One region of the Streptomyces sp. NPDC001270 genome, then DNA from elsewhere that is predicted to be linked to it. Evidence: predicted binding sites of a transcription regulator. Region 1 holds the regulator's gene; the other holds the start of a gene.
What was found. The regulator HspR, encoded in region 1, represses chaperone genes until heat shock. The targets are predictions, from matches to a motif close to TTGAGNNNNNNNNNCTCAA.
Positions count from the first base shown of each region.

Region 2: the regulator HspR is predicted to act here: its motif matches at 1,773-1,791, upstream of lon (endopeptidase La).

Region 1 covers NZ_JBIAXM010000009.1:243,085-246,494, reverse strand. The annotation lists gene dnaJ (molecular chaperone DnaJ) at 23-1,201, shown strand; gene ACFY2B_RS17690 (heat shock protein transcriptional repressor HspR) at 1,207-1,653, shown strand; gene ACFY2B_RS17685 (sugar ABC transporter substrate-binding protein) at 2,060-3,172, shown strand.
Region 2 covers NZ_JBIAXM010000017.1:32,744-36,153, forward strand. The annotation lists gene ACFY2B_RS26995 (NmrA family NAD(P)-binding protein) at 1-876, opposite strand, end outside; gene ACFY2B_RS27000 (TetR/AcrR family transcriptional regulator) at 983-1,549, shown strand; gene lon (endopeptidase La) at 1,814-3,410, shown strand, end outside.

The DNA.
Region 1 (3,410 bases):
AGTGGAAGGAGGGACGTCGGGGATGAGCACCAAGGACTTCATCGAGAAGGACTACTACAAGGTCCTCGGCGTCCCCAAGGACGCCACCGACGCCGAGATCAAGAAGGCGTACCGGAAACTCGCCCGCGAGAACCACCCGGACGCCAACAAGGGCAACGCCAGGGCGGAGGAGCGGTTCAAGGAGATCTCCGAGGCGAACGACATCCTCGGCGACCCCAAGAAGCGCAAGGAGTACGACGACGCGCGCGCCCTCTTCGGCAACGGCGGCTACCGCCCGGGGCCGGGCGCGGGCGGCAACTTCAACTTCGACCTGGGCGACCTCTTCGGAGGCGGCGCCCAGGGCCAGGGTCAGGGCGCGGGCGGCTTCGGCGGTGGCATCGGTGACGTCTTCGGGGGCTTGTTCAACCGGGGCGGCGCGGGGACCACGCGCACCCAGCCCCGGCGCGGCCAGGACATCGAGTCCGAGGTCACGCTGAGCTTCACGGAGGCCATCGAGGGCGCCACGGTGCCGCTCAGGATGTCCTCGCAGGCGCCCTGCAAGGCATGCTCCGGCACCGGCGACAAGAACGGCACGCCGCGCGTGTGCCCGACCTGTGTCGGCACCGGGCAGGTGGCGCGGGGTTCGGGCGGCGGCTTCTCGCTCACCGACCCCTGCCCCGACTGCAAGGGCCGCGGCCTGATCGCCGAGCACCCCTGCGCGGAGTGCAAGGGCAGCGGGCGGGCCAAGTCGTCCCGGACCATGCAGGTCCGCATCCCCGCGGGGGTGACGGACGGGCAGCGGATCCGGCTGCGCGGCAAGGGCACCCCGGGCGAGCGGGGCGGACCGGCGGGCGACCTGTACGTCGTCGTCCACGTCGGCGAGCACCCGGTGTTCGGCCGCAAGGGCGACAACCTCACGGTGTCCGTCCCGGTGACGTTCACCGAGGCCGCGCTCGGCGGCGAGGTCCGGGTACCGACCCTCGGCGGCCCGCCGGTCACGCTGAAGCTCCCGCCGGGCACGCCCAACGGCCGCACCATGCGGGCGCGGGGCAAGGGCGCGGTCCGCAAGGACGGCACCCACGGGGATCTGCTGGTCACCGTCGAGGTGAGTGTTCCCAAGGACCTGACGGGGAAGGCTCGTGACGCGCTGGAGGCGTATCGCGAGGCGACCGTGGGTGAGGACCCGCGGGCGGAGCTGTTCGAGGCCGCGAAGGGAGCCTGAGAGAGATGGACGGCCGTCGACGTAACCCGTATGAACTGACCGAGGAGACCCCGGTCTACGTCATCTCGGTGGCGGCCCAGCTCTCCGGCCTGCACCCGCAGACGCTGCGCCAGTACGACCGGCTGGGCCTGGTCTCCCCGGACCGCACCGCGGGACGGGGCCGCCGCTACTCGGCCCGCGACATCGAACTGCTCCGCCAGGTACAGCAGTTGTCGCAGGACGAGGGCATCAACCTGGCCGGCATCAAGCGCATCATCGAACTGGAGAACCAGGTCGCCGCCTTGCAGGCCCGCGCCGCGGAACTTCAGGCGGCCCTGGACGGCGCGGCGGCGGCGATGCGGCAGCGCGAGGCCGCCGTCCACGCCTCCTACCGCCGCGACCTGGTGCCGTACCAGGAGGTCCAGCAGACCAGCGCGCTGGTGGTGTGGCGGCCGAAGAAGGCCAAGGACTGACCGGCGCGGCACGGCAGTACGTACGGCAGAGGCCCGGAGGTGATCCTCCGGGCCTCTGCCGTGTCCGCTCGCGCTCCGCGGGCACCTGCCGTTCCGAGGACCGGGGAGGGGCGCGGAGGAGTGGGCCGGGGTGGCCGGGGTCACGACGGCCGTTCCTGACGCCGGCTCATGTGAAGAAATCAAGGTGGGAAGGATCTTTGCCTTCTCCTGAACTGCCCTGGGTGGAGGCCCCGTACCTGCGGCTTCAAGAGAGTTCCGCCAGACCTTCACAGCAATGACTGGACGTTACGTTGCGCACTCGTTAGGAACTTCTCCTTGACGCCGCTGGTGTCGACGCGTTGGCTTTTCAGTCACCTGGGCCGAATCCAGCCCTCACGTCCCGAACGCACCTAAGGTGAGCACTCGAATGCGTCGTATGGTCATGGCCGTGGCTGCGTCCACGGTGATCCTCCCGCTCGCAGGCTGTGGCGTTCTGAACGCGACGGGCAGTTCGGGCGACAGCGCCAGTCCCACCAAGGGCGACGACGTCACCGTGGGCCTGCTGCTGCCGGAGACGGCCAACACGCGCTACGAGAAGTTCGACTACCCCATCATCAAGTCGAAGGTCGACTCGCTGACCGGCCGGCAGGGCAAGGTCGACTACGCCAACGCCGGGGCGGACGCGGCGAAGCAGGCCACGCAGATGCAGAAGATGATCGACGACAGGGTCGACGTCATCCTGCTGGACGCGGTCGACGCGCACGGCATCGCGGGCGAGGTGCGCAAGGCCAAGGACGCGGGCATCCCGGTCATCGCGTACGACCGGCCGGCCGAGGGGCCGGTCGACGCGTACATCTCGTTCGACAACGAACTCGTCGGCGAGTTGCAGGGGCGTTCCCTGCTGGAGGCGCTGGGGTCGGGCACCGGATCCTCCTCCAAGAAGATCGTCATGATGAACGGCGCGCTGACCGACCCGAACGCCAAGCAGGTCAAGCAGGGCGCCCTCGCCGCGCTGAACGGCAAGGTGACGGTGGCCGCGTCGTTCGACACCAAGGACTGGAAGCCGGAGAACGCCGAGGCCAACATGGCCCGCGCCGTCCACGACATCGGCAAGGACGACATCGCGGCCGTCTACTCCGCCAACGACGGCATGGCGGGCGGCATCGTCAAGGCGCTCAAGGCCGCCGGGGTCGTCGAGATGCCGCCGATCACCGGCCAGGACGCCGAACTGGAGGCGGTGCAGCGGATCGTCGCCGGCGAGCAGTACATGACCGTCTACAAGTCCTACCCGGACGAGGCCGAAACGGCCGCCGAGATGGCGCTCGCCAAGGTCCAGGGCAAGGACATCCAGTTCGACGCGCTCACTCCGGACCGGGTGAACAGCCCCACCACGAAGGGCATCCCGGCCCAACTGGTGCAGGTGAGCGCGATGACGAAGAACAACATCAAGAGCACGGTCATCGCGGACGGCATCTACCAGGTCTCCGACATCTGCACGCCCGACTACAAGGCGGACTGTGACGCGCTCGGCCTGAAGTAGCGGCTACGGCCGTCAACGCGGGCCATAGCCGTGAACGCGGCGCTCCGTGCCGTGTTCGTGCCCGTGCTCGTGTCCGTGGCCGTGTCCGTGGCCGTGTCCGCCGAGGTGGTCGTGTGCGGGCGGTGCGCGGGACGGGTGAGGAAGGAGTGCCCAGGGGGGCCTGACGGCCGCTGTGGGGCTGCTGAGGGCCGTTCACCGGGTTCCGGCCGTCCCGCCGGAGGCACACCGCCGGGGGCGC
Region 2 (3,410 bases), on a different contig from region 1:
GAGCGGGATGCCGAGGGCCCGCGCGTACTCGGGGCGGGCGGGCTGGCCGGCCATGTTCATCCACGCGTGCCCGGCGCCCATCGGCGGCATCCCGGCGGCCAGGGCCTCCTCCTCGGTCATGTCCGGCGCGGACAGCGGGACGCCCAGCGCGCGGGAGAGCACCTCGGCGATCTCCGTCATCGACAGGTAGTCGCTCGCCAGCTCCAGCTCGACCCCGTCGAACCGCTCGGGCGCCGCGACGGCCGCGGCGGCCGCCGCGCCGATGTCGTCCACCGCGGCGAGCGACAGCCGGGTACCGGGGTTCAGGACGCTCACCAGGCCGCCCTCGACGCCGCGCGGGAACAGGAAGGCCATGGAGGGGAGGAAGTTCTCCATGAAAAAGCCCGGCTTGAGGAGGGTCCAGTGCGGGAATCCGGCCTCGCGGAGCCGGTCCTGGACGGCGCTCTTGGCGCCCAGGCTGGCTTCCAGCGTCGCCCAGCGGCCCGCGGTCCAGCCGGGCGTCCGGGTGTGCTGCCCGGCGCCGCTGACGGACGTGTGCACGAACTGCGGCACTCCGGCCGCCCGCGCGCCCTCGATGAGGTTGACGCCCTGGGTCACCTCCCCGTCGAAGTCGAAGCCTTCCGCGGTCAGGGCGGGCATCTGCACGGAGAAGACGGCGCGGGCCCCCTCGGCGGCCCGGATCACCGAGGCGCGGTCGTGGAGATCGCCGGTGACCAGTTCGGCGCCGAGCGCTTCGACGGCCTTGGCCCGGTCGGCGCTCGCGTCACGCACCAGGGCGCGGACGGGAACACCCGCTGCGAGCAGGGCGCGGGCGGTCGCTCCGCCCTGTCTGCCGGTGGCACCAGTGACCAGGACGGGTGCGGGGTCTGCGGACATGGGTCTCCTCCAGTGCTCTGCCCGACGAGAAAACGGCGGGGGCCGCCGTTTTCTTCACGGTACGATATGGCGGGGTCCGCCACTTAGCAAACCTGGAGATGACGCCATGCCCGACATCCGGCGTGCGGACGCGCGCCGCAACTACGCGCGCATCCTCGCCGTGGCCGAGGAGGAGGTCGGCGCCCACGGGGCCGGCGCCTCACTGGAACAGATCGCCCGCATCGCGGGGGTCGGCTCGGCGACCGTGCGCCGGCACTTCCCCACGCGTCGTGCCCTGCTGGAGGCGGTGTCCCGGCAGCGGATCGAGGCACTGTGCGCCCGTGCGCGGGAGCTGACCGGCGAGAGTGACAGCCGGAGCGCGCTGCTGTCCTGGCTGGGCGACGTCGTCGTTTACTCCGCCTCCGCGCGGGGGCTGGCGGCGGCGCTGGCCTACGAGGGGGCCGGGCCCGACTCGGTGTACGAGAACTCCTGCGCGACGAAGCTGGAGGAGGCGGGGGAGCCGTTGCTGCGGCGTGCCGTGCGGGACGGGGCGGTGGCGGCGGACGTCACCGTCGCGGAACTGATCACGCTCGTCGTCGGGGTGGTTCTGGCGACGGAGGGCCGGCCGGATCCCCGGGGGGCGGCGGAGCGGATGTTCCGGCTTGCGGTGGTGGGGATCAGTCCGGCGGTGTGACGTGGGTTCCGGGGCGGTTTGCGCAGTTCCCCGCGCCGCTATGAGGGTTTCTGTGGTGGGTCGGGTGCGGGTGCGTTGTGGTTTGTTGCGCAGTTCCCCGCGCCTCTGGATGCGCGGTTCCGTGTGACCCCTGGATGTGGGGTTCCCCGCGCCCCAGGGGGCGCTGGCGGGGTGATCGCTCTGGGCGAACGGGGGGTGGGGAACATACGGGGGGCCGTGTGCATTGAGTCGGCATAGCTCAACTTGACTGCCGAAGGGGAGATCATGGCTGCTGAGTCCGCGGCGTTCACACCGCTCGCCCTGCCCGTGCTGCCGCTCGACGACGAGGTCGTGCTGCCCGGGATGGTGGTTCCGCTGGACCTCAATGACACCGACGTACGCGCCGCGGTGGAGGCCGCCCAGGCCGCCGCGCGGGCGGAACCCGGGAAGCCCCGGGTCCTGCTGGTCCCACGCATCGACGGTGCGTACGCGAGCACCGGTGTGCTCGGCACCGTCGAGCAGGTGGGACGGCTGGCCGACGGCGACCCCGGCGCGCTGATCCGCGGCCGGAGCCGGGTGAAGATCGGCGCGGGGACCACCGGACCGGGGGCCGCGCTGTGGGTCGAGGGGACCGGGATCGACGAGCAGGTGCCCGAGCCGCTGCCCGGCCACGTCGCCGAACTGGTCAAGGAGTACAAGGCCCTCGCCACCGCCTGGCTGCGCAAGCGCGGCGCCTGGCAGGTCGTCGACCGGGTGCAGGCCATCGACGACGTCTCGGCGCTGGCCGACAACTCCGGCTACTCGCCGTTCCTGTCCATCGAACAGAAGATCGAACTGCTGGAGACCGCCGACCCGGCGGCCCGGCTCCGGCTGGCCACCCAGCACCTGCGCGACCACCTCGCCGAGCAGGACGTGGCCGAGACCATCGCCAAGGACGTCCAGGAGGGCGTCGACAAGCAGCAGCGCGAGTTCCTGCTCCGCCGTCAGCTGGAGGCCGTCCGCAAGGAGCTGCGCGAGCTGAACGGCGAGAAGGACAGCGAGGAGTCCGACGACTACCGCGCCCGGGTCGAGGCCGCCGACCTGCCCGAGAAGGTCCGCGAGGCCGCCCTGAAGGAGGTCGACAAGCTGGAGCGGTCCAGCGACCAGTCCCCGGAGGGCTCCTGGATCCGTACCTGGCTCGACACCGTCCTCGAACTGCCGTGGAACGAGCGGACCGAGGACGCGTACGACATCCAGGGCGCCAAGGCGATCCTGGACGCCGAGCACGCGGGCCTTCAGGACGTGAAGGAGCGGATCACCGAGTACCTGGCGGTGCGCAAGCGCCGTGGTGACCGGGGGCTCGGTGTGATCGGCGGCCGGCGCGGCGGTGCCGTGCTGGCGCTGGTCGGCCCGCCCGGGGTCGGCAAGACCTCGCTGGGCGAGTCCGTGGCGCACGCCATGGGCCGCAAGTTCGTCCGGGTCGCCCTCGGCGGTGTCCGGGACGAGGCCGAGATCCGCGGCCACCGGCGCACCTACGTCGGCGCGCTGCCCGGCCGGATCGTGCGTGCCGTCAAGGAGGCCGGGTCGATGAACCCGGTGGTCCTGCTGGACGAGATCGACAAGGTCGGCTCGGACTTCCGCGGCGACCCGGCGGCGGCCCTGCTGGAAGTCCTGGACCCGGCGCAGAACCACACGTTCCGGGACCACTACCTGGAGGTCGAGCTGGACCTGAGCGACGTCGTCTTCCTGGCGACCGCCAATGTGCTCGAAGCCATCCCGGAGGCCCTGCTCGACCGCATGGAGCTGGTCCGGCTGGACGGCTACACCGAGGACGAGAAGGTCGTCATCGCCCGCGACCACCTGCTCCCGCGCCAGCTGGAGCGGGCGGGCCTCGCGGACGACG